3 regions of the Sphingopyxis sp. LARHCG72 genome follow, and region 3 is predicted to be linked to each of the others. Evidence: riboswitches for the same ligand, from Rfam matches in the RefSeq annotation. Region 3 holds a riboswitch; each other region holds the start of a gene.
What was found. A riboswitch is a leader RNA that binds a small molecule or an ion and turns the genes downstream of it on or off. The one in region 3 is predicted to bind cobalamin.
Positions count from the first base shown of each region.

Region 1: another riboswitch for cobalamin. It lies ahead of metE (5-methyltetrahydropteroyltriglutamate--homocysteine S-methyltransferase); the one in region 3 lies ahead of ACIPPQ_RS09340 (TonB-dependent receptor plug domain-containing protein).
Region 2: another riboswitch for cobalamin. It lies ahead of ACIPPQ_RS00585 (TonB-dependent receptor plug domain-containing protein); the one in region 3 lies ahead of ACIPPQ_RS09340 (TonB-dependent receptor plug domain-containing protein).

Region 1 is NZ_JBIXJU010000003.1:197,720-207,287, reverse strand. Features, by position in the region: gene ACIPPQ_RS08690 (acyl-CoA thioesterase) at 78-485, opposite strand; gene metE (5-methyltetrahydropteroyltriglutamate--homocysteine S-methyltransferase) at 472-2,784, opposite strand; cobalamin riboswitch at 2,903-3,105, opposite strand; gene ACIPPQ_RS08680 (hypothetical protein) at 3,455-3,754, shown strand; gene ACIPPQ_RS08675 (GNAT family N-acetyltransferase) at 3,804-4,334, opposite strand; gene ACIPPQ_RS08670 (hypothetical protein) at 4,393-5,025, opposite strand; gene ACIPPQ_RS08665 (hypothetical protein) at 5,070-6,119, opposite strand; gene ACIPPQ_RS08660 (hypothetical protein) at 6,386-7,834, shown strand; gene ACIPPQ_RS08655 (GNAT family N-acetyltransferase) at 7,878-8,372, opposite strand; gene leuA (2-isopropylmalate synthase) at 8,369-9,568, opposite strand, start outside.
Region 2 is NZ_JBIXJU010000001.1:104,887-114,454, forward strand. Features, by position in the region: gene cbiB (adenosylcobinamide-phosphate synthase CbiB) at 1-770, opposite strand, end outside; gene ACIPPQ_RS00555 (threonine-phosphate decarboxylase) at 763-1,731, opposite strand; gene ACIPPQ_RS00560 (adenosylcobinamide-GDP ribazoletransferase) at 1,728-2,447, opposite strand; gene ACIPPQ_RS00565 (histidine phosphatase family protein) at 2,444-3,013, opposite strand; gene cobT (nicotinate-nucleotide--dimethylbenzimidazole phosphoribosyltransferase) at 3,010-4,026, opposite strand; gene ACIPPQ_RS00575 (DUF1636 domain-containing protein) at 4,023-4,430, opposite strand; gene ACIPPQ_RS00580 (hypothetical protein) at 4,430-4,972, opposite strand; gene ACIPPQ_RS00585 (TonB-dependent receptor plug domain-containing protein) at 4,972-6,930, opposite strand; cobalamin riboswitch at 7,073-7,256, opposite strand; gene ACIPPQ_RS00590 (S41 family peptidase) at 7,309-8,778, opposite strand; gene ACIPPQ_RS00595 (RlmE family RNA methyltransferase) at 8,813-9,523, opposite strand; gene ACIPPQ_RS00600 (Ppx/GppA phosphatase family protein) at 9,520-9,568, opposite strand, start outside.
Region 3 is NZ_JBIXJU010000003.1:339,735-349,302, reverse strand. Features, by position in the region: gene ACIPPQ_RS09370 (cupin-like domain-containing protein) at 1-15, shown strand, start outside; gene ACIPPQ_RS09365 (hypothetical protein) at 12-704, opposite strand; gene ACIPPQ_RS09360 (ABC transporter ATP-binding protein) at 701-1,474, opposite strand; gene ACIPPQ_RS09355 (FecCD family ABC transporter permease) at 1,468-2,469, opposite strand; gene ACIPPQ_RS09350 (ABC transporter substrate-binding protein) at 2,466-3,320, opposite strand; gene cobO (cob(I)yrinic acid a,c-diamide adenosyltransferase) at 3,320-3,928, opposite strand; gene ACIPPQ_RS09340 (TonB-dependent receptor plug domain-containing protein) at 3,928-5,784, opposite strand; cobalamin riboswitch at 5,962-6,180, opposite strand; gene ACIPPQ_RS09335 (acetyl-CoA C-acyltransferase) at 6,230-7,390, opposite strand; gene ACIPPQ_RS09330 (acetyl-CoA acetyltransferase) at 7,392-8,621, opposite strand; gene ACIPPQ_RS09325 (class I adenylate-forming enzyme family protein) at 8,623-9,568, opposite strand, start outside.

The DNA.
Region 1 (9,568 bases), 140 kb from region 3:
GCGATAAGGTCTATATGGGGGCGCGGCGGGACATTGTAAGGCGCCGCCAGCGAATGACTCCGCGGCGGCGCTTTGGCTCAGGCGATCGCTTCGGCGAGCGGACGGACGGCTAGCGGCCGCCTGTCCGGCCCCACCGCGACGAAGATGAAGACCGCCTGCGTGACCTTGTTATCCTCGTCGGCGTGGCGGTCGCGTGCCCAGGCTTCGACCTCGACGTGCATCGAGGTGCGGCCGACTTTTACCAGTCGCCCGAACACCGATACCTCGTCGCCGACGAAGACCGGACGGTGGAAGGTCATGCCTTCCACCGAGATCGTCACCGCGCGGCCGCGCGCGTGGCGCGAGGCCACCGATGAGGCCGCAAGGTCCATCTGCGCCATCAGCCAGCCACCGAAAATATCGCCATAGACATTGGCGTTGGCGGGCATGGCGGTGACACGGACGGCGGGCTGGCCATCGGGCATGATGGCTTCAGTTTGCATCATAAGCCTCCTTGATCCGCGCTTTCGTACGCATCGCCTGCGCGGCGGCGACCATCGCGGTCAGTGCCGGGCGCACCTCGTCCCATTTGCGCGTCTTGAGCCCGCAGTCGGGGTTCACCCAGATTTGCTGCGGCGGCAGATGCTTGCCCGCCAGTGTCAGCAGGTCGGTCATCTCGCGCTCCGCGGGGATGCGCGGGCTGTGGATGTCATAGACGCCGGGGCCGACCTCGTTCGGATAGGCGTAGGTCGCGAAGGCGTCGAGCAACTCCATCTGCGACCGCGCGGTCTCGATCGAGATGACGTCGGCGTCCATCGCGCCGATTGCACGGATGATGTCGTTGAACTCCGAATAGCACATATGCGTGTGGATCTGGGTGTCGTCGCGGACGCCGCTCGCGGTGATGCGGAAGCTTTCGACCGCCCAGTCGAGGTAATGCTGCCATTCGCTGCGGCGAAGGGGGAGGCCTTCGCGCAGCGCGGCTTCGTCGATCTGGATGATCGCAGCGCCGGCGGCTTCCAAGTCCTGCACCTCGTCACGGATCGCGAGCGCGATCTGGCGGCAGCTCGTTTCGCGCGGCTGGTCGTCGCGGACGAAGGACCAGTTGAGGATGGTGACGGGGCCGGTGAGCATCCCTTTCATCGGGCGCCCGGTCTGGTCCTGCGCAAAGCGCCACCAGCCGACGGTCATCGGCGCGGGGCGCGACACGTCGCCGTAAAGGATCGGCGGGCGGACGCAGCGCGAGCCGTAGCTTTGCACCCAGCCGGCGCGGGTGAAGGCGAAGCCCGCGAGCTGCTCGCCGAAATATTGCACCATGTCGTTGCGCTCGAACTCGCCGTGGACGAGGACGTCGAGGCCGATTTCTTCCTGCCATTTGACCGCGGCGCGCGTTTCGACACGGAGATACTGGTCGTAGGCGGCGTCGTCGATCTCGCCCTTGATGTGGGCGGCGCGCGCCTTGCGGACTTCGGGGGTCTGCGGGAAGCTGCCGATCGTCGTCGTGGGATAGGCGGGGAGGGCGAGACGCTTTTGCTGCGCGTCGCGGCGCGCGGCGAAGGGCGAGGCGCGGTTGGTCGCGCTTTCGTCGAGGGCTGCAAGGCGGGATGCGACCTCTGGATTGTGGATCTTCGGCGAGGTCTGGCGTGCGACCGCGGCGATGCGCGAGGCCGAGAAGGCGGCGAAGCTGGCGTCCTCGCCTTCGTTCAGCGCCTTGGCGAGTGCCGCGAGTTCCTCGATCTTCTGCGCCGCGAAGGCGAGCCATTGGGCGATTTCGGGGTCGAGGCCGGTTTCGAGCGCGAGGTCGACGGGGACGTGGAGGAGCGAGCAGGACGGCGCGAGGATGAGGTCGCGCTTGCCCGCCAGCTCCTTGAGGCGCCAGTAGAGGTCGGGGAGGTTGGCGCGCCAGATGTTGCGCCCGTCGATCACGCCGAGCGAGAGCAGGACGTGCGGCTGGAGCTTTGCCAGCACGGGGTCGAGCTGGCCCGGCGCGCGGACGAGATCGAGATGGAGGCCGTGGACGGGGAGGTCGGCGACGAGATCGAGATTGTCACCGAGGCCGCCGAAGTAGGTGGTGAGCATCAGCTTCGGCCCGCGGGTGGCGAGGCGGGCGTAGGCGCGCTCGAAGGCGGTGCGCTGTTCGGTCGTGAGGTCGAGGACGAGGCAGGGCTCGTCAATCTGGACCCATTCGGCGCCGGCCTTGGCCAAGCGGGCGAGGATTTCGGCGTAGGTGTCGAGAAGCTGCGGCAGGAGCGCGAGCGGTTCGACCGCCTTGCCCTTTGCGAGCATGAGGTAGCTGACGGGGCCGAGGAGGACGGGGCGGGTCGTGTAGCCGAGCGCTTTCGCTTCCTCAAATTCGTCAAAGATTTTCGTCGAGGCGATCTGGAACGTCTGGCCTGCGGTGAGTTCGGGGACCATGAAATGATAATTGGTGTCGAACCATTTGGTCATTTCCTGCGCGGTGGTGTCGTGGCTGTGGCCGCAAGCCGATGGCCCCTGGGCGCCGCGCGCCATGGCGAAATAGAGGTCGGGGTCGACGCTCTCGCCGCTCCAGTCGTAGCGCGGCGGGACCGCGCCGATCAGCGTGCTGGTGTCGAGCACATGGTCGTAGAGCGAGAAGTCGTTCGATGGCAGGATGTCGGCGCCGAGCGCTTTCTGGGATGCCCAGTTGGCGACGCGGAGGCCCGCTGCGGTGGTTTGCAATTCGGCGATGCTGGACTTGCCCGCCCAATAGCTTTCGAGCGCGAATTTGAGCTCGCGGCGAAGGCCGATGCGGGGGAAGCCGAGGGTGGCGACACTGACAGTCATTTCTTCAAGCACCTTGCAAGGGGCAAGGCGCCGGACAGACGCGTACGCACGGGACTCCGCGCCCGCAAAGCAAGGGTGGGGCGCAGCCATGCATGCGGCCTGACCGGACACCCCGCCGGAGGACGTATCTGACGAGGCAGGTCTCCTGGCTCACGGATCGACGCGGCGGTCTGGCCTTCCCGGTTCCTTGCGAACCAGTGACACGTATCGACCGCCGCTCACCGCTTACAGTTGCGGGGGCAGCGCCGGTTTTTCACCGGCTTCCCGTCTTAGCTCCACTCCGTGCAAACGAAACGGAGAACCTCGACAGCTTGGAGCATAGTGCGGGCGCGGAGCCTGTCAATATAGATATAAAGAATTCTTTATATGCTATTCAGCCACAGCCGACCACGCAAGGCGGCGCGCGATGATAAGCAGCGATCGTCAAGTCGTTTGTCGATTCGATAACGCCGCTCGTCGAACGCGCGGCCGCGGAGTGGCAGGTGTATGGCAATGAAATATTATATCTTTTTTGGATTGTGCGCCGTCTATCGCGGCGCCATCCATGTCCTGCGCGGGCCAGAGTGCGGCAAGGAGACGTATCGCAAACCCCTTTCGCCCCGGCGACGGTCCTGGCTGAACACGCCATCGAAACCGTCCCCTTCGTTTCCCCCACCGAAGGCTCCCCCCAATGAAGCTCCCCCAGCCAAATCCCAGCGGCTCCAGCGACGGCGAATGCGACTGTCTGCCGCGCCCCGATGCTCCGGCCGATTCCGCTCCCTCGCTCACCACCTATGTGCTGCGATACCGCGATGCGTGGTTCGGGATGGAAAAGCGCGTGGCGTTCGAGGCTGAGGACGTCGCCGCGGCGCTCGCCTTGATGGAGCGCGAGCCGATCGGCGACTGGGCCGAGCTGACGCAAGATGGCGAAATCATCTGTCGCCGTGGTCACGAGCCGGGCGGCGCGACCGATTATTGGGTCGTCGATTAACCGCACGCGGCCGCTTTCCGGACGCTCCTGGATGTCCTGCAAGGGTTGACTAGAGGGCCTTGCCCATGCGGATCAGCGGCACCGCGACGCCGTCCGGCCCCGGCGCTTCGATCCGCTCGATCGGTTCATAGCCGCACGCGCGGTAGAGCGGCTCGCCCGACAAGGTCGCCATCATCTCGGCGCGGCGGAAGCCCGCGCCGCGCGCCGCATCCTCGCACAGCGCCATCACCAGCCGCCCGACCCCGCGGCGCGCGAATTCGGGGTGCGTGTACATCGCGCGGATGCGCGCGGCGTCGGTCGCGGGGTCGAGCGGGGCGGGATCGCGGAGATCCTTGCTATGGTCGCCGCCATAGAGCGTCGCGCGGTGCGACCAGCCGCCGCAGCCCGCGATGCGGCCGTCCTCCTCGACGATGAAATAGGTGCCGTCGGCGATCAGCTGCGTATCGAGCCCCATCACCGCGTTGCTCGCCGCGATCTGCGCGGGCGAGAGAAAGCCCTTCTGCAGCTCGGCGATCGCGCGCGCCATCACGGCGCGCAGGGCTTCGAGGTCGGCGGGGGCGGCGAGGCGGTGGGTGAACATGCGGCTGCTATAGGGGGTGGCGCAGGGCCGTCCAGCCCCGGCGAACCGCGCGACCGCATCACGGCCTGCCGGCCCCCCGGGCGGCACCGCGGTGGCGCCATTGCCGGATGCCGCCCCAGACCAGCATCAGGATGGCGGCGATGAAAAAGAGGGCGATGGCGACCATCTGCCAGTCGCGCCAGACCTGCGGCAGCGCGGATGGCGGTGCCTTGACGAACAGGACGAGCGGTGCGCCGACGGCGAAGATGAGCAGCGTCTGCCACCAGGGGATCGCGAACCCGCGGGCCAGTTTTTCGGCGCGCGAGAGCGCGCGGACGGGCGGATTGCGGTCGAGCCGCGGCCAGACGCCGGCGACGAACCGCGCGCGCGCCAGCCGCTGGACGACCGCGACGACGAACCAGCCGCAGAGCGCTGCGATCGCGAGGATGCCGAACAGCGGATTGAAGGTAGTCGCCGCGATGAGGAAGAGCGGGAAGCCGATGACGGCGACCCAGGCCGACCGCGAAAAACGGCGTGCGTGGCGATGCGACATCAGATCCAATTCGGTCAGCAGCGCCGCCGCCTCGTCCTCGCTGACCAGCCGTCCCTCGCCGCCGGGGGTGCGCGAATAGACGAGCCCCGCCGGGTCGCGGCGAAAACGCGCGAGAAAGGACGCTCTTTCCTGCTCGATCGTGTCGTTGCGGGCCGCCATGAGCGGGCATTAGCCGAGCGGCTTTAACAACTTGCCAAGACCGGTCAGCCGCTCGCGCTTTTGCGCGCCGCCTTGCCCTCGCGCGCCGGGTCGTTCGCCGGATCGGGCAGCGCGAAGAAGGCGCGGCGCGCGGCCTCGCCGGCGAGGCGCAGCGGCGCGAAGGCCTCGGTGCGGGCGTCCTCCCATGCGACTTCCTCGTCGACGTCGAGCGCGCGTTCATAGTCGGGGTCGCCGAACTGGCCGTCTTCGGTGCCCGCGAAGCCGTCGGGCGGCGGGAAGTTGGTGCGCAGCTCGCTGCTTTCGTCGTCGTACCAGACGGTCATCGAGGCCGCCGCCTGCTCGGGGGTCGGTTCGGCCTCGTCGGCGCCTTCGGCCTCGGCGTCCGAAGCGGCGGAAAACTGCGCAACTTCATTCGCGATCGCGGTGTCGTGCCAGAGGCTGGCGAGCGGGTTGGCGCGGTTGTCGTGGCCCGCGAGCCAGAGCGCGAGCGCGGCGGGCATTCCCTCGGCCGGGCCGGTTGCGGCGCCGGTATCCTGTTCGCTTTCGGGCGTTTCTGCGGTGGCTCCTTCGGCGGCAGCGGTGCGGGCGGCCCCGGCCCCGCCGCGTGCGGCTTCCGCAACGTCGAACAGCGAGAGGAAGCCCGGCCAGTCGCCGGCGACGATCTGTGCGAGCATCTCTTCGCCCGGCCATTCTCCTCTTTTGGGCGCGCGCGTTTCGACCATCTTGTCGAGCCGCGCGAGCATCGCGAGGCCGAGACGGGAATCGAGGCGGCGGCGCTTGACGAAGCTGCGATCCTCCTCGCGCATGATCGTGCTCGTCTCCTCATGCCCCCAGATCGCGCGGTCGAGCAGCTCGTCGACGAGCCGCCCGCGCGCGATGAGCAGCGCCGCGGCGCAGCCGAGCCTGAACGCCGCGCCCTCGGGCCGCTGCTTCAGCTGATAGACGGCGGCGGGCGACATGCCGACCTTCGCCGCCGAAATCTTCACCGACCCGTTGGTGGCGAAGGCTTCGAGAAACTCGCGCTGGAGTTTGGGCGTCCAGTGATAGCTGCCGGGGGCGGGGATGTACGCGGGATCGTGCGGGGAGTCGTCCATCGATTCGTCCTTTCGGTTGGTTAAAACCGACAAAATAAACCATATGGGTAAAATGTAGGAAAGGGTTTTGAGCTTCAACAGGTGGATTGACAAACCAGCGGCAGTGACGCAACCTGACGGCGCTTCTGGATAGAAGCTGAAATGAAGCCTGAGATGGTTTCGGTTATCGGTCGCTGCAAAGCGACAAAATGGTTGGTTCGCCGACATGATGGCACCTATTTCGTGCTCGATAGTCGAAATCAGTCTCTTCAATTGAAGGACTGAAAATGACTGATAAATCCAAACTAATCATCCGATTTTCTCTCGTCGCTGAACAGCCTAGTTCGCGAGATGAAGAGCGCCTTAGTTCGAATTCCAGCGAAAATTCGATCGCCGGGATTAAGCGCTATACGGGCTTCGTCCGAGGGCGCGATCTCTACGCGCTGTTTGATCATGTCTCCCTCGAAGCGAACCCTCGTGCAGCTAAGACGGGTAGCGTGACCAACGGAATCTTAGAGTCATTGGATGAAACTCCCGAACTCTTTCCGTTCAAATCCAAAGGCATCTTGATCGGTACGGCGGGTTACGAAGCTCTCCAGCGGAACCGTTTTGAATTGGTTTTCGAAAACCCAGAGTCGGAAGGCATCCTTGATGGCGGCCACAATATGTTGGCTATCGGCATTCACATGCTTTCGGCTGTCGCGGACGAACGCGAAATCAATCGCATCTCGCTTTGGGAAGACATGAAGGGGCTGTGGGAGGATCGTCGTTCGGAGTTGGAAGAGGTCAAGGAGCAGTTTGATTTTCTTGTTCCGGTCGAGTTGCTTGTACCTTCGGATCCGGAAGACGTGCGGGCGGTTCAGCAGTTCGAGATGTCGGTTTTGGACATCTGCGCGGCGCGAAACAATAACGCCCAGCTGACGCAGGAAACAAAGTCGAACAAACTAGGATTCTACACTGAGATCCGCGAGCGGTTGGATCCGGCGATTGCTTCCCGTGTTGAATGGAAGAGTAACGAATGGGAAAGCAACGAGGCTCGCCCGGTCAAAGTTCGTGACCTTTTGGCCTTGGCTTGGATTCCTCTTAACCGAGCGAACGAAGCGAAGCTTTTGCCACTGGAAATCAATGTAACGCCGCAGAATATCTACCGCAACAAAGGCGAGTGCTCCAAGCAGTTCGACAAGCTTATGTTTGATCCTGGCGTGTCGGAAGCGCGCGATGGTCCGACGCATGAACTGATCAATGATACGGTGGCAAGCTGCTTCGATATTCTTGCCGATCTTCCGAAGCTTTATGATAAGATTTATGCCGATTTTCCGGAGGCGTATAACTCTAACACTTATCGCTTCGGCGCGAACCCGATCGTCAAAATGTACAGCCCGGCTCGGCGAGAAGCAGCAAAAGACAAAAGTTCCTTTGTCCTATCACAGCCGACCACGCATTATCTCAATATTCCGGTCAACTACCGGTACCCTGACGGATTGATCATGCCGCTGGTTTATGGGTTGAAGGGCCTCATGGAAATCGACGGCGACCGCGTTGTTTGGGGCACCGACCCGGTTGAGTTCCTTGATCGTTACCTCGGGGATATTGCTGGAGCTTATCGTCTCGTGCTGGATATGGCGCGTTTCGATCCGCAAAAACTTGCAAAGAATCAGGCCAGCCACGAGTTTGCGGTTGGTGAATTTGAGAAGGCTCTGATCGTCCACCGATCCAAAACGGTGTCGATCATCTGACAACGCGAAACCGCCGATGACCGACAATCATCGGCGGTTTCTATCATTCAGATCGTGCCTGGAAATCGCGAACGAACAGCGTCAATTCCGCATTCGGATCCTCTGCTGAGGGAAAGCTAGCGCCTAGCTGAATGAAGCCGTATTCAGGTAGGATTTTCAGGATCCTGTCAGTCTTGGTTGTCGCATACATGCCATTTGGGGCTGCTGAAATCGCCGCTTGGATAAGGCTTCTTGCTAACCCTTGATCCCGATAATCCGGATGGACAACTACCCAGCCCATTTCGAGCGGAAACTGTACTTCGCGCGCGCGTTCTCCGGATTTGACGAAATAGCCTCGGCGATGGTCGGGATTTGGGTCTTTAATAGCCGCAGTCCCGATCAATCGGTCTCCGTCATATATCGTCACCAGCGCGACCGCACGGTCAACTAGGTTGCCAAGGGTGTGCTTGCTAACCTGAGCGCCTTGATGAACCATAGCTATGAACTCGTCGCGTTGGGCCGACGACAATTCATTGGGTTTAAATATAACCGGGGTCATGCCCCGTTAGCCGCCGACAAAATCGCCCGCACACTCGCCGTCGCAACGTCCGTATCCAGCCCGCAACCGAACAGGCTTTTCCCGTCCGCCGTGCGGCACTCGACATAGGCTGCGGCCTGCACATTGCTGCCCTGGCCGATCGCGTGCTCGCTATAGTCGACGATGTCCATCACCGGGCCGCCGCTTTCGCTGAGCGCGGCGATGACGCTCGACATCAGGCCGTTGCCGCGGCCGCTGACGCTGCGCGCCGTGCCGTCGATGGTAAGCTTGCCGGCGAAGATGCGGTCGGCGCCCGAATGGGTTTCGGACCAGTCGACGAGCTGGAAGCGCTTGGCTTCGGTGGCCAGATACTGACCCTCGAACGCGTGCCAGATATCCTCGGCGCCGAGTTCGCGGCTCGTCTGATCGGCGAGCGCCTGCACGATATGGCTGAAGCTCGCCTGCATCTTCTTGGGCAGTTTCAGGCCCTTGTCCTGTTCGAGCACCCATGCGACGCCGCCCTTGCCCGACTGGCTGTTGACGCGGATCACCGCTTCGTAGCTGCGGCCGAGGTCGGCGGGGTCGATGGGGAGGTAGGGGACTTCCCATTTTTCGTCATTCTGGCGCTCGCGCGCGGCGAAGCCTTTCTTGATCGCGTCCTGATGGCTGCCCGAGAAGGCGGTGTAGACGAGCTCGCCGCCATAGGGGTGGCGCGGGTGGACGGGCAGGTTGTTGCAATATTCGACCGTCTGGATGACCTCGTCGATGTTCGAGAAGTCGAGCTGCGGGTCGACGCCCTGCGTGTACATGTTGAGCGCGATGGTGACGAGGCAGGTGTTGCCGGTGCGCTCGCCATTGCCGAACAGGCAGCCCTCGACGCGGTCGGCGCCCGCGAGCAGGCCGAGCTCGGCCGCCGCGACGCCGGTGCCGCGGTCGTTGTGGGTGTGCAGGCTGATGATCGCGCGGTCGCGGTTCGGCAAATTCTTGCAGAAATATTCGATCTGGTCGGCGTAGATGTTCGCCGTCGAGGCCTCGACCGTCGCGGGGAGGTTGAGGATGATCGGCTTGTCGACCGTGGGTTGCAGGATGTCCATCACAGCTTCGCAGCAGGCGATGCTGAAATCGAGCTCGGCGGTCGAGAAGGTTTCGGGGCTGTATTCGAAGCGCCAGTCGGTGCCGGGCAGGCGCGCGGCATTGTCGCGGAGCTGCTTCGCGCC
Region 2 (9,568 bases), on a different contig from region 3:
AGCCCGAGTGCGCCTGCCATCGCCGCCTCGGGCCAGCCGGCATTGGGCGACGCATGTTTGCGTGCATCGCGCCACAGAATGCGCCAACCGCCCCCGCCCGCGAGGCACAGCAGCACGCCCGACAGGCGCGCCGGAATCCAGTTGGCGAAATCGTCGGTCCGCGCGGCGGCCCAGCCAAAGGCACGCCATCGGTCCTCGCGGTGGCCGATCAGGCTGTCGGCGGTATTCACCGCCTTATACGCCCACACGCCGGGCAGGCCGAGGAGGAGGAGCCAGAAGAGCGGCGCGGCGACGCCGTCGCAAAAGCTTTCGGCGAGGCTTTCGATCGCCGCGCGCGTGACGCCGCATTCGTCGAGCGCGGCGGTGTCGCGCCCGACGATCATCCCGACGGCGGCGCGCGCGCCGGTCAGGTCGCCCGCGTCGATCCGCTCGCCGACCGCGCGGACATGGTCGAACAGGCTGCGCTGCGCGAGTGCGGGCCAGGCGAGGATCGCAACCCCGACCCACCCCCACGTGCCGAAGGCAGTGAGCAGCAGGTGCTGCGCGGCCCAGCCCAGACCCGCCGCGACGAGAAGCAGGATGAGCAGTGTCATAATGCCGAGCGCGCGCCGCGTCGCGAAGCGATAGGCGCGCCGGTTCCATCGCGCCTCGCAGTCACCGATGACGCGCGCGAACAGCCCGACCGGATGGCCGATGCGGTCGTAGAGCGGCTTGGGCCAACCAAACGCCGCGTCGAGCGCAAGCGCGGTGAGCGCGACGGGTTCAGCCATCGACGAGCGCCGCGTCGAGCCGCTCCAACGCAACGGCATCGGCGGGAAGGCCGAGGCGCAGCCAGCGCGGCTGGTCGGCGAAGGGACGGGTCAGGATCGCGCACCGGGCGAGCCGCTCGAACAGCGCATGCGCATCGTCGACCTCGATCAGGCGAAAGAGCGGGCAGGCGCCCACCGGACGATGGCCCCGGCGAACCAGCATCGCATCGAGCGCGGCCGCCTCTTCGCCAAGGCGCTGCCGCGCCGCGGCGATCCAGCCGGCGTCGGCATAGGCGGCGGTGCCGATCGCGATCGCCGCCGCCGACAAGGGCCATGCGCCCAGCCGTTCGCGCAATGCTGCGACGATCGCCTGCGGGGCGAGGACGAAGCCGAGCCGCACCCCCGCAAGGCCAAAGAATTTACCGAACGAGCGGAAGACGACGAGCCGCCGACCGTCGCCCGCCGACGCCGCGATGCTTGATGCCGGATCGGCGTCGGCGAAGGCTTCGTCGACCAGCAGCCAGCCGGATCGGCGTTCGAGCAAATCCTGCATCGCACCGGCGGCGAGGGCGCGGCCGTCGGGATTATTCGGATTGGCGAGGATCAGGTGGCCAGCGCGGTCGCCCATATCGGGCCAGGTCACCGCCGCGCTGCCCGCGATCATCGCGCCATGCGTGCGATAGCCGGGGGCCATATGCTGCGCGGGGCCGCCGATGAGGGCACCGACAAGGCGCAGGCCGATTTCGGTGCCGGGCACTGCGCAGACATGGCGCGCATCGACGCCGAAATAGCCGGCGGCAACCGCTTCGAGCCGCGCGAGATCCTGCGTGTCGGGCAGTCGCTGCCAGTCGAACGCCATGGTCGCGGCACCCGGCCAGGGATGCGGGTTGATCCCCGTCGACAGGTCGATCCAGTCGGCACCGCCGAAACGACGCTTCGCGGCTTCGAGGCCCCCGCCGTGCCAGGTCCAGGGGTCGCTCATGCCATATGCGCCAGCAGCAACGCCGCGGCGAGCAGCAGGCTTTCGCCGATCTCGATCCCCGCGCCGTGCCCATCGCCCGAAATCCCGCCGATCTTGCGCAGCAGCCACCAACCCCAGAGGAGGAAGACGAGCGGCGCGACCAGCAGCGACGGCAACGCCCATGCCGCTGCGACGAGCGCGAGGCTCCAGAACAGGAAATCGAGCGGACGCACGGCGTTGCGGAAACGCGAGCCCAGTCCGGCGTGGAGGTCGGGCAGCGCGCGCGACCAGACGAGCGGGCCGATCCGCGCGGCAAAGGGTATGAGCGCGATGGCAACGAACGCTTGGCCGTCGAGCAGCGCGTGGAGCAGCACGAGCTTCGTCATCAGTTGCAGCGCAATCGCGACCACCGCGAAACTGCCGACATGCGGGTCGCCGAGCACGGCGATGAGGCGTTCGCGGTCCTTATGCGCCGCGCCGCTCGCATCGGCGATATCGCCGAGCCCGTCGAGATGGAGCGCGCCGGTGACTGCAACCCACAGGACCAGCGCGGCGAGCGCCCCCGTCCATGGATCGATCCGTGCGCCCGCCCAGCCCGCGCCCGCGACGAGCGCGCCGACGATCAGCCCGACGGCGGGAAACCAGCGCATCGACGCCGCGAACTCGTCGCTCGACACCGTTACGCGCGGCGTCGGCAGCCGCGTCAGGAACTGGATCGCGACGATGAGGCCCTTCATGGATAGAGCCCCGCGATCTGCGCGCCCGGCCGTTCGCCGGGCCAGACGCGGAGCGAAAGCAGCGAGGCATAAGGGAGGTCGAACGCCCAAAGCTGGCGCTGGTCGAACCCGCACAGGGCGTGGAGCGCGGCACGCATCGCGCCGCCGTGGGTGACGATGAGCGTCGGGACGGGCGCGAGGTCGGCGAGGGCGGCCGACACGCGCGTGACGAGCGCCGACCAGCGCTCGCCGCCCGGCGGCGGATTTGCGTCGGGATCATCCCAGAAACGGCCGAGCGCGTCCGGATCGACCGCGCTGCCCGGCTTGCCGTCCCACGCGCCGAAATCGAGTTCGCGCCAGCGCGGATCGATGGCGAGCGGTATGCCCGCGGCCGCGCCGATTACTTCGCCCGCCGCGCGGCTGCGCCGCAGGTCCGTTGCGATCAGCCGCTCGATGCCGAGGCCGCCGGCTTGCGCCGCGCACGCGGCGATGCCGTCCGCTGTCGGTGCGCCATCGGTGCGGCCCATCAGCAATCCCGGCGTTTCGGGCGCGCCGTGGCGCAGCAGATGGAGCGCGAAATCGCTCACAGCGATGCCGAAACCTGCGCTTCGGCAAAGGTCGCCATCCGGTCGTGCGCCGCGAGCGCGCTGCGCACGATATTCGCGGCGACCGCGGCGCCGCTGCCTTCGCCCAGCCGCATGTCGAGCGACAGCAAAGGATCGAGCCCGAGCAGCGCGAGCAGGCGCTTGTGCCCCGGCTCGGCCGAACAATGGCCCGCGATGCAATGGCCCGCGATTGCGGGATTGTCGGCGGCGAGCGGCGCAATCGCCGAGGTGCAGATAAAGCCGTCGAGCAACACCGGCACGCCGAGCTGGCGCGCGCGCAGGATCGCGCCGGCGATCGCCGCAATCTCGCGCCCGCCGACACGGCGTAACGTCTCGAACGCCGACCGCGGCGCATCCATGTGAAAGGCGAGCGCGCGTTCGATGACCTCGACCTTGCGCGCGACGCCTTGCCCGTCGACGCCGGTGCCGGGGCCGACCCATCCCGCCACGCCGCCGGCGAGGCTACGCGCGCATAGCGCCGCGGCAGCGGTCGAATTGCCGATGCCCATCTCGCCGAGGATGATCAGGTCGAGATCGGCGTCGACGACCGCGGCGCCGCGGTTCAGCGCATCGAGGCATTCGGCCTCGCTCATCGCTGCATCGACCGTAAAGTCGGCGGTCGGCCGGTCTAGGTCGAGTGCGACGACCGTCAGCTCAAGCGCCGCTGCGCCCGACAGGGCGTTGATCGCGGCGCCGCCGTTCGCGAAATTGGCGACCATCTGTGCGGTAACGCTGGGCGGAAACGCACTGACGCCGTGGACGGTGACGCCATGATTGCCCGCGAAGATCGCGGCGCGGGCGTGGGTGATTTTCGGCCGCGCCTTGCCTTGCCAGCCGGCGAAAAAGATAGCCAATTCTTCGAGCCGCCCCAGCGAACCCGCGGGCTTGGTCAACTCGCCCTGCCTGATGCGTGCGTCGGCCGCGGCCCCGTCATCGGGTTCCCGCAAGTTCGCGAGCGCGAGCTCGAAGGCATGGGCGGAAGCAAAACTGGTCATTCGGCGACGAATCCTGGTGGCGGGGTACGCGTGATGAAATGCCCTTTGACGCCCTCGGGCCAAAGCGAAAAGGGGACGCGGCCATGCTCGCTCGCGGCATAGTGGACGGCATAGTCGAGGATCGCGCGCGCCGACGCTTCGTCGCCGGTGAACCGGCCGAGGACATATCCGACCTTGTCGGGCGCGCGCAGGTGGACGGTGCAATGGTCCTGGCACGCGAAGAGGCACGCCATTTCCTGCACCGCGATGCCGGCGTAGCGCGGCTCGTCCCGCTTGAGGCTTTTCAAGGCCTCGACGAGCCGCGCACCGCCACGCACGCCTGTCGCGTCGTCCCGGGACGTGCGGCTGTGGCGGCAGGTGTTGCACACCACGACCGCCGGGCCCGGGTCGACGCGCGTCAGCATCAGGCGGCTGCCGCTTTCGGCGGCGCCGGGACCCCGATCGCGACGAGCGCGCGATACAGGGCATAGAGTCCGATCAGGATCGCACCGTTACGCACGAACTGTTCGGCGAGCAGGTCGGGCGCCATCGCGGTATGCAGCCCGCCGAGGACGAGCGCCCAGCCGAGGATGATCGCCTTGAACGCCGTGAACCCCGCCGCATAGGCGAGGCCGAGCCGCGCCGCGACCGAACGGTAGGGGAGCGCCTGCAACGCCGCATAGCTTGCGAGCGCCGATCCCACCGCCGCGGTACCGAGCCCGGCGCCCCACGCGAGCGTGCTTCCGTCGCGCGGATAACCGAGCAGGAAAAAGCCGACGAACTGGCTCGCCGCCCACGCGAGCAGCATCAGGGCGATGCCGCCCCGGCGGTGCATATGCACCGCCGCGAGCGCCGCGAGCGAGGGAAAGGGCGTCGCGCAGCCCAGCGCGAGCGTCGTCACTGTGCTCGCCGCGGTGAGCAACGACACCCAGAGCGCCGACGCGCCGCGCTGCGACAACGCGGCCATCAGAAGCGCCCCCTTATGCCGGCATAGATGCTGCGGCCGAGCGAGCCATAGCGGAACGCGGTCATATATTGCTCGTCGAAGATATTCTCGGCGCGCGCGAACAGCTTGACCTCGTCCGACAGCGCGAATTCCGCGCGCAGGTCGACGAGCGTATAGTCGTCGAGCCGCTGGGCGTTGCTCGCATTGTCATAGCTTTTGCCCGACCAGCGCACCGCCGCGCCGAGTTCGAGTCCGAAGTCGAAGCCATAGCTTGCCGAGGCGTTGGCGGTATTGCGCGGACGGCGCGGCAGCCATTTGCCGAAATTGGCGGTACCCGGCGACCGGTCCTCGGCGACGATCCAGCTGTAATTGCCGTCGATCTTCAGCCCGCCGAGCGCCAGTGCGGCGGTGGCTTCGACCCCGTGCGCCTCGCTGCGCGCGACGTTCGAATAATAGCCGAAACGCCGCGTCGTCGGGTCGCCCGGCACGAAACACATCGGGTTGGTCGTCGTCGACGAACAGCTGTTGTAGATGATCTGGTTCTTCGTCTTGCGGTCGAACCAGGTCGCGCCGACGACGAATTTGCGGTCGAACAGATATTGTTCGATGCCCGCTTCCCAGCCATGCGCCTCTTCGGGGTCGAGCCCGACATTCCCGTACTCGCTGAACTGCTGGTAGAGCGACGGCGCCTTGAACCCTTCGCCATAGCTCGCGCGCAGCACCGTGCCGGTCGACAGGCGCCACACGCCGCCCGCAGCGAACAGCGTCTGGCTGCCAAAGCTGTCATGATCGTCGTAGCGGACGCCGCCGTTGAGCGTGAGCCCGTCCACCGGCTCGACGCTGAGCTGGCCATAGACGCTCGTCAGCTCGGCCTTGCCGCGCGCGAAGGCGGGTAGCGGTGTGGCGAGCGAGGCCGCGGGCGAACGGCTGCGGAAATCCGACCGTTCATTCTCGGCCCCGAAGATCGCGGTGATGCGATCGGTAAAATCGAAGCTGCCCTGATATTCCCAGCGCTTGTTCTTGCCGTCGGCCTCGAAGCTTTGCGGACGCGCGCGGTCGGGGTTGAAATTGTCGCGGTTGGTGTCGGTATAGGCGTAAGCGACGCGGTTGCGGAAGCGCCCGTCCGCGAGGTCGAAATTCAGCCCCGCATAACCGACGAATTCCTTGTTGAGCCCATAGTCGTTGCTGTCGACGTTGAAGCCGTCGAATTCGACCCGGCCGCTCGAATAATAGCCGCGCACATCGACGCTGACATTGTCGGCGAGCGCCAGTTCGGCGCGGCCCGACACGCTGTGGTTGCGATAGCCGTCGCGCTCGACCCCGCCGAACGCCTTTGCGTGCGACGAAATGCCGTCGGTGGTGAAGCGCTGGCCGCCGATGCGCCAGCTCAGAGGTCCGGTACGGCCCCCGATCGCCGCGCGCGCGTTCACGGTCTCGCGCGATCCGGCCTCGAGATCGAAGCTGCCTTCGAGGCTCTTTTCGGGCGAGGCGGTCACGACGTTGACCACGCCGCCGATCGCCTGGCTACCCCACAGGATCGACTGCGGCCCGCGCAGCACCTCGATGCGCGCAATGTCGCCCGCGAGCAAATTGGTGAAGTTGAAGCCGCCGCCGGTCGACGACGGGTCGTTGAGCTTCACCCCGTCGATCACGACGACGCTATGCTCGGATTCGGCGCCGCGAATGCGCAGCGAGGTCGACGTGCCGTACCCGCCGTTGCGCGAGATGCTGATGCCCGGCGTGCGGAGCAGGAGTTCGGTCACCCCGATGTCCTGCGCGCGGTCGATCGCTTCCTTGTCGAGCACCGCGATCGACGAGGGCACCTCGTCGAGCGTCAGCGGTGCGCGCGTTGCGGTGACGATGATGCTGTCGCCATCGGCGGCGACGGCGTGCGCGGTCGCCGCTTCGTCGGCGGCCGCGGCGGAGGAGGCCGCGACGGCGGCAAGGCAGATCGAACTTCGGAAAATCACTTTGAACATTGGGTACCCCATCGACAAGGCCGCCCATGTGCACGGTCGATGCGGTTGTCCCGGGGACGCACGCCATCGCCCGCGCCCATGCGCAGCCAACTTTGTCGTCATGCGGGTTCACCCCCGTCCGCCCGGCACACCCTGTCCGGTCGAAAGACGACGGCGACGGGCAGGTCTCCTGGCTTGCGGGTCAGCGCCGGTCGGCCGCCTTCTCGAGACCGGAATCCCAATGGCAAGTGGCCGATGGCTCGCCGCGTACAGTTGCAGGGGCAGCCGGGGTTTTCCCGTTCCCTCTTCGTCCCCGTCGCCGGGGAACCTGTCGCTTGCCGCGGCCGTTAGCCCGATTTCCGGGGCGCGGTCAATTGCTGCAATGCAGCAGGGCGTTCGTCAGAACAGCCCCGGCAGGTCGCGCTGTGCCGCGCTTGGCCGGTCGGCCATCAGCATTTCTGGCCGCTCGGGCGCCAATGACCGGCTGCTGCGCGCGGCGGCGCCGGCGCTCGCGCCGGCGATGCGCGTGGTACAGGCGGTCCCGGACAGGAAGCCGATCGCCGCGCGCACCGATGCTTCGCGGGGATCGCCGAGCGGCAGGCTCAGGTCGTCGTTCGCGGCGCAGCTGTTCGCGATCTTGGGCGCCAGCCCGTCATAATAGTCGCTTGCGCCGGCCGAATTGGCGGTCGCAAAGGCGATCACGCGCATCCGGTCGTCGCACTCCGCCCGGTCGAGCGCGATCTGGCCGACGGGCTTGCCATAGGTGTTGGCGCCGACGAGCGTCATGTTGGTACCGAGATAGGGCAGCATCGAATTGATCACGAGCTCGCTCGCCGATGCGGTCGATCCGGTGCCGATGAAGGCGATGCGCGTCGGTGCGATCGATTCGGGCTGCGCGGCGAAATAGCGCGTTTCATTGTTCGCCGACGCCTTCGACGGCCGGAAGACCATCTGCGAGAAAACCTCGCTCGAGGTGCGATTGCGCCCGAGCAGGTCGCCCATCAACCCGGCGGTCGAAACGAGCCCGCCGCCATTGTAGCGGAAGTCGATGATGACGTCGGTCACCCCCTGGTTCCGGAAATTCAGGAACGCCGTGCGAAGCTGCGGGTCGGCGGACGAGATGAAGCTGCGCAGGTTGATATAGCCATAGTTCCGCCCGCCCTCGCTGATGATCTTTGCACCATAGCGGTCGGAAACGGGGTCGAGCGAATAGTCGGCCTTGGCCACCGTGACGTCGCGCGTGCCGGCGGCGTCGGTGATGCGCAGCACGCGGCTCACGCCCGGATCGTTCGGGCCGAGCGCATTGGTCAGCCCCGCGGTCCCTTCGGACGCGACGATGCTCGATACGCTGCGCACGGTGCCGGCGGTCGTGCCGATCCCGACGATCGCGGTCCCGCGATCGATCCCCGCGGCAAAGGCGGGCGCGCCTTCATAGGCTTCGGCGATGACGATCCGCTGGTTCGCCGCATCATAGGCCATGCGAACGCCGAATCCGGCGCTCGATCCGTTGGCGTAGAAGGCGTTCTCCTCGGCGATCGAGGTGATGTAGGTGAAGAAACGGTCCTTGTTCAGTGCCCGCGCGGGCGCGACCAGCGCGTCGATATAGGATTGGACGGTGCCATGGCTCGCCGGATTGACGCCGCTCGCGACGTCGTTCGGGAACAGATACCATTCGTCGATCACCGCCTTGGCGAAGGACTGGCGCGCGGAGAGGCCGCAGTTAGCGGTCGGGGTCGGCGTCGGTGTCGGGGTGGGCGGAACGGTGATCGGGCCCCCGCTTCCGAGGCTGCCGTCGCCGCCTCCACCGCACGATGCCAGCATCAGCGCTGCCAGTGTCACGGCCGCGACCGACTGCCTCGACTTGCCCATCAATATTCTCCCCCGGATGCGACCCATTCGCGTTCTATTCCGTCTCCGCTTCCGCCCCGTCGCCGCGGCCTTTGAAGCCCTGCGCGATGACATAGAGTTCGGGCGACCCCTTGCGGCTCGCCGGCGGCTTGGCGTGCTTTACCGTCGAAAAATGACGTTTGAGTAAAGTCAGAAGTTCGCGGTCAGCGCCGCCGGCGAACACCTTGGCGACAAAGGCGCCGCCGGGCTGCAAATTCTGCACCGCGAAATCGGCGGCGGTCTCGGCCAGCCCGATCGTGCGGAGGTGGTCGGTCTGCGGATGGCCTACGGTGTTCGCCGCCATGTCCGAAATCACGAGATCGGGGGCGCTGCCGAGCGCCTCGATCAGCGCGTCGGGCGCCGCATCGTCCATGAAATCCATCTCGAGGATCGCGACGCCCTCGATCGGTTCGCAGTGGAGCAGGTCGATCCCCGCGACGCGCGCGCGCGGGTTCGCCTTGCGCACGACCTGCGACCAGCCGCCGGGCGTGATGCCCAGGTCGACGACCGCGCGCGCTTTCTTGAGGAAGCCGAACTTGTCGTCGAGTTCGATCAGCTTGTACGCGGCGCGCGAACGATAGCCCTCGGCCTGTGCGCGGCGGACATAGGGGTCGTTGAGCTGGCGTTGCAGCCAGCGCGTCGACGACACGCTGCGTTTGCGTGCGGTCTTGACGCGCACGTGCAGGCCGCCCCGGCCGCCGCCACCTTTTCCGCTGCCGCCGCTCATTTGCGATACTCGCGGCGGGTGACCGGAATGTCTCGGCCCTGCACC
Region 3 (9,568 bases):
GGCGGGAGCGGCTAGGCGGCCTTCATCCACACGACGAGCGCAAAGCGTGTCGCGCGCGCGGGCAAGGTGCGGTGCGGGGTGAAGCGGTCGAGGAACAGCACCGTCCCTGCCGGGCATGCGGGCTGCACGCGCGGCAGGCCGGCGAGTCGCCATTCGGGGATTTCGAAGCCCTCGTCGCCCTCGCTCGCGAGCGGCGCGGGCTGGCGCTCCGCTGCAATCTCCAACCCGCCGCTTTCGGGACCGGCGTCACTCAGCGGGATCCACGCGGTCACAACGACCTTGCCGCAGCCCGTGCCGTCGTCGCGCGCGACATCGCTGTGCCACGCGTGGCGGTGCTCGGGAAAGCAGGCGATGCTGGCGCGGACGCGCGCGATCCGGCCCGCCAGCGGACGCTCGCTCAGCTCTTCGGCAGCCGCGATCAGCCGCGGATCGTTCGCCAGCGCCTGCAGCCGCGCGCCGCGATGCGCGTCGGTGCAGACCGCAACGCGCAGCAGGTTCGCGACGCTGCGTTCGTGCGCATAGACTTGGCCGATCCGCTCGTTCAGCGGGGCGTCGGGGCAGCTCTGATCGAAAGGCAGGTAGAGCGCGCGCGAGACGCGATTGATATGCTCGGCGACATCGTCTGCGGCCGCGCGGACCAGTCCGGGATCGAACAGCGGCACCGCGGCATATCCCTGCTCGGCGAACAGTGTCCCGGCGCTCATCGGGCGCGCCCGAACAGCGTGATCGTCGGCCACTCGCCGCCCGTCTCGACCGCAGCCTCGATGCCATAGACCGCGCGCAACCGCTCGGCGGTCAGCACCTCGGCGGGCGTCCCGTCGGCGACGATCCGCCCGCCGTCGATCAGCAGCAGCCGATCACAATAACGCGCCGCGAGCGTCAGGTCGTGCAGCACCGCGATCACCAGCGCGCCGCCCGCCGCTTCGGCGCGCAGCATGTCCATCACGTCGATCTGGTGTCCCGGATCGAGGCTAGCGAGCGGTTCGTCGGCGATCAGCGCGGGCGCCTCGACCGCCAGCGCGCGCGCGAACAGCACGCGCGCTCGCTCGCCGCCCGACAATTCGGTCGCGATCCGGTCGCGCAGGTCGAGCACGTCGGCGCGCGCCATCGCGCGCTCGATCGCCGCCGTATCGGCGCCCGAAATCCGCGACATGGGGGCAAGGTGCGGTAACCGCCCCAGCCCGACGAGCCGTTCGACCGTCAGCGGCCAGTGCAAGGTCTGCCCCTGCGGAACATAGGCGATCCGCCGCGCGAGGTCGGCGCGCGGCATCGCGGCGGCGTCGACGCCTTCGACGCGTACCGTGCCGGTCGCCGGCACCAGCGCGAGCATCGCGCGCGCCAGCGTCGACTTGCCCGCGCCATTGGGGCCGACGATCCCGGTCAGCGTGCCGGCGCCGAATGCGGCGCTGACATCGTGCACGACCGCGCGGCGGCCGAGCGTGACGCTGACATGATCGAGGGTGATGCTCACCATATCCGTCGCTCCCGCATCAGGTGGACAAGGAAGACCGGTACGCCGAGGAAGGCGGTGACGACGCCCAGCTTGAGCTCGTTCGTCGTCGGGATGATCCGCACGCCGAGGTCGGCGAGCGTCAGCAGCGCCGCGCCGCCGATCGCCGAGGGCAGCAGAATCGCCGACGGACTGCGGTCGGTGAGCGGGCGGATCAGGTGCGGCACGATCAGCCCGACGAAGCCGATCGCCCCCGCCACCGCGACCGCGCCGCCGACGCCGATCGCCGTGCCGACGAGCAGGCGGAGCCGCGTGCGCCGCAGGTCGGTGCCGAGCGCTTGCGCCGCGTCCTCGCCCAGCGTCAGCGCATCGAGCGCGCGGCCGTTCCAGAGCAGCATCGCGGTACCGATCGCGATGCACGGGAGCGCGATCCACACATGGTCGAACGACCGGTTCTCGAGGCTGCCGAGCAGCCAGGTCATGATCTCCATCGCCGCAAACGGGTTCGGCGACAGGTTGAGCGCAAGGCTCGTCCCCGCGACCGCGAGCGTGCCCACCGCGATCCCCGCGAGGATCAAGGTCAACGGGCTTTCGGCCTTGCCTGCGAGCACGAACAGCAAGGCGAGCGACACGAGCGCGCCGCCGGTCGCGAGCAAAGGCAGTACCACGGGATGAATTTCAGCCAGCCCGAAATAGATCGCCGCGACGCCGCCGAGCGCCGCCGCGTTCGAGGTGCCGAGAACCGAAGGTTCGGCGAGCGGGTTGCGCAGATAGCCCTGCAGGGCGGCGCCCGCGAGCCCGAGCATCGCGCCAACGGCGAGCGCGAGCAGCGTGCGCGGCAGGCGCAGGTCGAAGAGGATGACGCTGGCAACCTTGTCGCCGTCGCCCGTCGCCGCGGCGATCAACCGCGCGACCGACAGATCGACCGCACCGAACAGCAGCGACGCGGTCGCGGCGGCCAGTGTCAGCGCCGCCAGCGCGGCGATCAGCGACCAGCGGGGCAGGGCAAGGCGGCTCATGCGCCACCCCCGTCGAACTTCGCGATCTGCGCCGCCATGCTGCGCGCGGCCTGCGTATAGGCGGGGCTGCCGCACACGGTCCACGCCTGCGGGACGCTGATGCGCGGGATATCCTTCAATGCCGGATGGTGCAGCATTTCGCTCCCCTGGTCGGTGACTTTGTCGGTCGCGCTCTCGACGATCAGATAGTCGGGCCGGGCCGCAACCATTTCCTCAAGGCTCAATTGCGACAACGGCGGCTTGCCGAGCTTTCCGGCAAGATTGACGAGCCCGACGCGCGTCATCAGCTCGTCGATCAGCGTGCCGGTCCCGGTCATATAGCCGCGGCGCTGATAATAGGCGGCGACGCGGCCCTTGCCGGGCTTGGACAAGCCCGCGAGCTCGCCTTGCATCCGCGCAATCAGCGCATCGCCGCGCGCGGGATGGCCGACGGCGACGGCGGTCTTGCGGATCGACGCATAGATTTCATCGAGCGTGTTTGCGGTGTCGAGGTCGAGAAGTGGATAGCTCTGCTCAGGCAGCGCCCGAAGCGCCGCGCTGCGGCTCGCAGGCATGCCGACGATCAGGTCGGGTTCGATCGCCAATATCTGCTCGGCTGAATTGCTGAGCAGCGGGATGCCGTGCGCCTTCTCCGCCTCGCCCGACATTTCGATATCGGTGGCGTTTTTCGTCAGCCCCGCGATCTGGCCGTGATCGGCGAGCGCAAGTACGAGCTGGTCGGCGCACAGGTTGATCGACACGATGCGCTGCGGAAGCGCGGGCGCTTTGGCTGGCGCGGCGGGGGACGCCGCCCACAAGAGCCCCGCGCCGCCCGACAGCGCGCCAAGCGCTATAAGGACGCGGCGGGCCATCAGAACTCGATTCCCCGCTGCGCCTTCACATTCTGCTCGCGGAACGGATGCTTCACCTGCGCCATTTCGGTGACGAGGTCGGCCGCGTCGATCAGTTCCTGCGGGGCGTTGCGGCCGGTGACGATGAAATGCGTCATATGCGGTTTGCCCTCGATGGCTTCCAGCACCTCACCCACCGGCAGATAGTCATAGCGCAGCACGATGTTGAGTTCGTCGGCGATCACCATCGCATAGGAGGGGTCGGCGATCATCCGCTTCACCTCTTCCCACGCTTCCCGCGCGACCGCGATGTCACGCGTCCGGTCCTGCGTGTCCCAGGTAAAGCCTTCGCCCATCGGCTTGAACTCGATCAGGTCGGGGAAGCGATCGAACACGGCTTTCTCGCCCGTCGCCATCGCGCCCTTTACGAACTGGACGACACCGACTTTCATGTCGTGACCGATTGCGCGGATGGCCATGCCGAGCGCGGCGGAGGTCTTGCCCTTGCCGGGGCCGGTGTGGACGATCACCAGACCCTTTTCGACGGTCTTCGCCGCGACCTTCCTGTTCTGCGCGGCCTGGATCTTCTTCATCTTCGCCGTGTGCTCGGCGTCGGTGCGCGCCTTCATCAGAAACGCGCCCGCACGCCGCCATAGGCGGCCCGGCCATAGGTGCCGTAGCCCGCCGCGGTTGCGTAATCGGCGTCGAACAGATTGTCGACGCGGCCGTAAATCTCGAAATGGCCACCCACGGGGAAGGACGCGCGAATACCGGCGAGCGCATAGCCGTCGAGCGGCACATTGTTCGCGGCATCGTCGAAACTGTCGCCGGCCAGCGTCAGCGTCGCGCCGGTCGACAGGCCGAACGACCAGTCATAATCGGCCGACAGGCTGACCGCGTGCGCGGCACGGCGGGGCAGGCGCTTGCCGTCGAACGCCGGGCGCCCCGACCGGTCGCGTGCGTCGATATAGCTGTACGATGCGGTGACGTTCAGCGCATCGACGGGCTTCAGTGCCAGCGTCGCCTCGATCCCCTTGGCGCGCGTGCGGTCGATATTGCCATAGGTGAAGGTCGCATTGTCGTAATTGATCTGGTCGTTCGTGTTGCGCAGGAACGCGGTCAGCGAAACGAGCGCGCGGCCGTTTGCAAGACTTTGGTCGATGCCGATATCATAGCTTTTCGACCGTTCGGGGCGGAGCGCAGCATTGCCGCTGAACGCGTCGTAAAGCTGGTAGAGCGACGGTGCCTTGAACCCTTCGCCATAGCTCAGGCGGACATTGGTCGCGCCCGCGTTCGGCGAATAATTGGCGTTGGCGCCGAATGTCGTCGCGCCGCCGAACTGGCTGTGATCGTCGTGGCGAATGCCGCCGGTCAATGACAGGCCAGTGAATGGTTGGACGATCCCCAGCGCATAGACGCTGTCGATATTGGCCTTCTGGCTGTCGGTCGATCCAAAGCCGAAGAAATCATAATCGGGGCGCTCATGCTCATATCCGAAGATCAGCTTCGCTTGGCTGGCCGGCGTCACGACGCCCTGATATTCAAAACGCAGATTGGTGCCCGAATAGCCGTAATCGGGCGCGGTCCCGCGCACGAAATAATAGTCGCGCTCGTTGCGCATCCACGTCACCGCCGCGCGGCTGGTGAAATTGCCGTCGAACAGGGCGAGGTTCACCCCGGCATAGCCGATATATTGGTCGAGCTTGGCGACGTCGGCGCTGTCGGCTGGCGCGCCGAAGAAACTGTCATAATCGAGGTCGGCGTTGATGTAATAGCCGCGCAGATCAAGGCTCAGCGCATCGCTGAATGCGACCTTCAGCCGCGCGTTACCGGCGAAATTCTTGTATCCGTCCTTCTCGGTCCCGACGGCGGCCGACGAAATGCCGTCGGTGCGGAAATAGGCGCCGCCGATCCCGCCCGAAATCGCCCCGGCGGTGCCCGACACATCCGCCTTGGCATTGACCGTATCGCTATAGCCATATTCGGCCGAAGCGTTCGCCGCGAAGCCTTCGGCCGGCGTCGCGGTCATCAGGCTGACGACGCCGCCGATCGCCTGACTGCCGTGTACGACCGAATTGGATCCGCGCAGTATTTCGATCCGGTTGATGTTACCGGTCAGCAGGTGGCCGAAATCATATCCGTCGCCGATGCCGCTCGGATCGTTGACCTTCACCCCGTCGATCAGCACCAAGGTCTGCGTCGTCTCCGCGCCGCGAAGCGACACGCCGGTCACCGAGCCGGTCCCACCCGTGCGGCTGAAGCGCACGCCGGGCGTCGTTACCAGCAGGTCGACGACGTTGATCGTCTGACGCTTTTCGATCGTGTCGGCGTCGAGGATCGTGATCGCCTGTCCGACTTCGTCGCGCGATTGCTCGACGCCCGATGCAGTGACCACGATATCGTCGCGGTCGTTATCGGCGGTTTCGGCGAAAGCCGGCGTCGCTGCGGTCAGCGCGATCAGGGAAATGCTCGCAAATTTCAACATGGGAAAGCCCCCGACGCCGGCAACGAAGGGCGGAGCCTGTCGATACGCGGACGCGATCGACCGATGCCGGCATCGCAAGTGGCGTAACGCCTGCGGCACCGGCACCGAGGCGGCTCCGGCCGCCTGGTCGTCGCTCGACGGAAACCTCCGTGCCGCGGCCTTTCCCTGGACCTTGGCATTGAGCGACCCACGCCGGCAGGTCTCCTGGCTCGCGGGTCAGGGCTCGATGCACGCCTTCCCAGGTGACCCCAGTGGCTGATCCGAAAATCCGGACCGGTGCATCTCGCTCGCCGCTTACAGTTGCAGGGACAGCCTCGGCTTTCAGGGTTCAGGACGAACCCCTTCACCGCGTTCCCGTTTTAAGCCCTTTCGGGCACCGGCGCGATCATGCGCGGGGCAACCCCGCACGCGCCGCCCATAGCGGAATGGCGGTTTTGCGCAATGCCTATTGCCGCTCGACGATCATCGCCGCGCCGACCCCCATCGCGCCGGTCAGCACGACGAGCCCGTATCGGCCGCCGCACGCGTCGAGAGCGTCGAGCAGCGTCGATGTCAGAATCGCGCCGCTCGCACCCATCGGATGCCCCTTGGCAAGGTGTCCGCCCGACACGTTGATGCGCGCCGGGTCGGCGCCCCGGTCGCGGTGGAATTTGGCGATGGTGACCGCGAAAGCTTCCATGAACTCGATCCGGTCGATGTCGTCCAGCGCCAGTCCGGCGCGCGTCAGCACCTTGTCCATCGCTGCGAAGCCGGCGGTCAGCGACGCCGCAGGATCGCCGCCGCTCTCGGCAAAGGCGATCACGCGCGCACGCGGGGCGATGCCGAGCCCTTCGCCGCCGACGAGCGCCAACCCCGCGCCGTCGCAGATCGGCGGGGCGTGGGCGATGCTGTGCAGCGGCTCGAAGGTCGCGCCTTCCAGCGCCCCCGCATATTGCGCCTGCAACTCGCCGAAAGCCGCGGGCGCGGCGGCGAGCGATTCCGGGCTCGTTTGCGGCCGGATACATTCCTCGCCCGTCAGCGCGCCGGTCGTGATGCGCGACGCTTGCAGCGCCGGATCGGTTTCCGCCGCCGCGGCTTTCTGCTGCGAAGCGAGCGCGACAGCATCGAGCTCACCCCGCGTGATGCCTTCGGCGTGCGCCAGCCGGTCGGCGCCGAGCACCGGCGGCACGAAGCGCGCGCGCGGCGGCAATTCGTCATTGGTGTAGAAACCTGCGCGGTCGCCGAGGAAGTGGCTTGCGCTCATCGACTCGACCCCGCCCGCGAGGATATGCGTCGCTTCGCCGCTTGCGACCTTTGCAACGGCTTGACCGATCGCCGACAGCCCCGACGCGCAATAATTGTTGATGCTGTGCGCGGCGGTGTGGTCGGGCAGGCCCGCGTGCAGCTTCGACACCAGCGCGATATGCCCGCCCTGCGCACCCGCTTGCGTCACGCAGCCGAGCAGCAGCGCATCGGGCGTCGCCGCGATGTCACCGCAGCGCGCAGCGAGTGCCGCCGCTTGGCTACGCACCAGCTCCTGCGGGCTCAGCGCCGCAAGCCCGCCGTCGGGCCGCGCCTTGCCGCGCGGCGTGCGCACGGCGTCGTACAGATAGACGGGATGCGGCAAGTCAGGTGCCGACCACGAAGCTGACCGCCGTCGTCGCGCTGCCACCGACGTTGAAGGTCGCGAAGTTGCGCGCGCCCTCGACCTGATAGTCGCCCGCGTTTCCGGTGACCTGCCGCCAGCTGTCGAGGAGCATGCGCACCCCGGTGGCACCCACAGGGTGCCCCAGTCCGATGAGGCCGCCCGACGGGTTCACCGGCAGCTTGCCGCCGAGCGCGATCGTCCCATCCTCGACCGCGCGCCAGCTTTCGCCGGGCTTGGTGATGCCGAAATGGTCGATCGCCATATATTCGGTGATCGAGAAACAGTCGTGCACCTCGACCCCGTCGCACGCGTAGATGTCGGGCATCTCCGCACGGCGCAGCGCGTCCATCATCGCCTTGCGCACGCTCGGGAAGACATAGTCGCCGCCGCGGCTGTCCGCGACCTTGGTCGAATAGAGCAGGGGGGCGGTGGCATGGCCCCAGCCCTTGATGCGCGGAAGGCTGTCGATGGGGATGCCGCGGCGTTTGGCATAAGCCTCGGCCACCTCGCGCGAGGCGAGGAAGATGGCGGCGGCGCCGTCGGTGACCTGACCGCAATCGGACTTGCGAAGCGACCCCTCGATCAGCGGATTGACCTCGTCATTCTCGGCCAGATGGTCGTCGGTGATCGCCCAGCCGCGCGTCTGCGAGTTGGGGTTCTTTTTCGCATTGGCAAAATTGTTCGCCGAAATAGCGCGCAGATGCGCGCGGTCGAGCCCGAAGCGTTCCTCATATTCCTCGGCGACACGCGCGAACATGTATGGCCAGAGGTAACGCGCTTCCTGCGCCTCACGCCCCGCCCAGGCGGCGGCGCCGAGATATTCGGCGGCGCGCTGGCCGGGGACGTTGCGCATCAGCTCGATGCCGAGCACGAGCGCGAGGCCGTAGCGTTCGGCCTCGATCTCGGCGGCGGCGGCGAGGATCGCGATGCTGCCCGACGCACAGGCCGCTTCGTGCCGCGACGCGGGGATGCCCGCGAGATCGGGGTGGACGTGGCCGAAGAAGCCGCCGAGCTGGCCCTGTCCCGCGAACAGCTCGCCGACGAAATTGCCGACATGCGCGGTCTCGATCTCTTTGGGCTCGATGCCCGTCGCGACGAACGCCGCTTCGGCGACGTCGCGGAACAGCTCGAACAAGCCGCCGCCCTCGCGTTCGAGATTGCGCGCAAAATCGCTCTGCGCGCCGCCGAGGATGAAGACGTCCTTTGCCATGTCAGGCTTCCTTTTCGAGAGTGGCGAGCGCCATTTCGCGCACTTCGCTGCGCATCACCTTGTTGGTGACGTTGCGCGGCAGCGCGTCGAAGCGGAACAGGCGTTCGGGCAGTTTGAACACCGCGAGATCCTTTTCACGGAGATAGTCGGCGACCTCGCCGATCCCCACATCGTCCGGCCCGCGCGGGACATAGGCGAGGCCGATGCGTTCGCCCATCGTGAGGTCGGGGAGCGAGAAGACGCACGCCTCGGCAAGCAAAGGATGGCCGCCGAGCAACTGGTCGATCTCCTCGGGCGAGATGTTGACCCCGCCACGGATGATCAGATCCTTGCAGCGCCCGACGAAGCGGTAGAAATCGCCCCCCTCGGCGATCTCGAACAGGTCGCCGGTGCGGAACCAGCCGTCGTCGGTGAAGGCTTCGGCGGTGCGATCGGGGGCGTTGTGATAACCCTCGAACAGCGTTGGCCCGCGGATCTGGAGCTCGCCCGACACGCCGTCTTCCTCGATCGGGTCGCCGCCGCCGGGTGATACGAGCCGGCTTTCGATATTGGGTGCGCGGCCCTCGCCATAGGGGCGCTGATAGGTGCCGCGGCGCGGGAACAGGCTCGCGCGCTTGTCGGGGTCAGGCATGTCGCCTTCGCCGGTGATGAAGCTCATCCCCTCGTTCGATCCGAAGACGTTGACGATGATGATGCCCAGCTTCTCTTGGAAACCGCGCACCATCGCGGGGGCGAGCGGCGCCGAGCCTGAAGCGATGACGCGCAGGCTGGAGAGATCGACGGACGCGAGCAAAGCCTCATTTTGTAGCAGCATGTTGAGTACGGCGGGCGGCGCGATCGTCAGGCTCGGCCGTTCGGTCGCGATCTGCTTGAGATAGACGGCGGGATCGAAGGGATGGTGGAGCACCATCGTCCCCGCGCTGGTCAGCCAGCACATGGTGATGCCC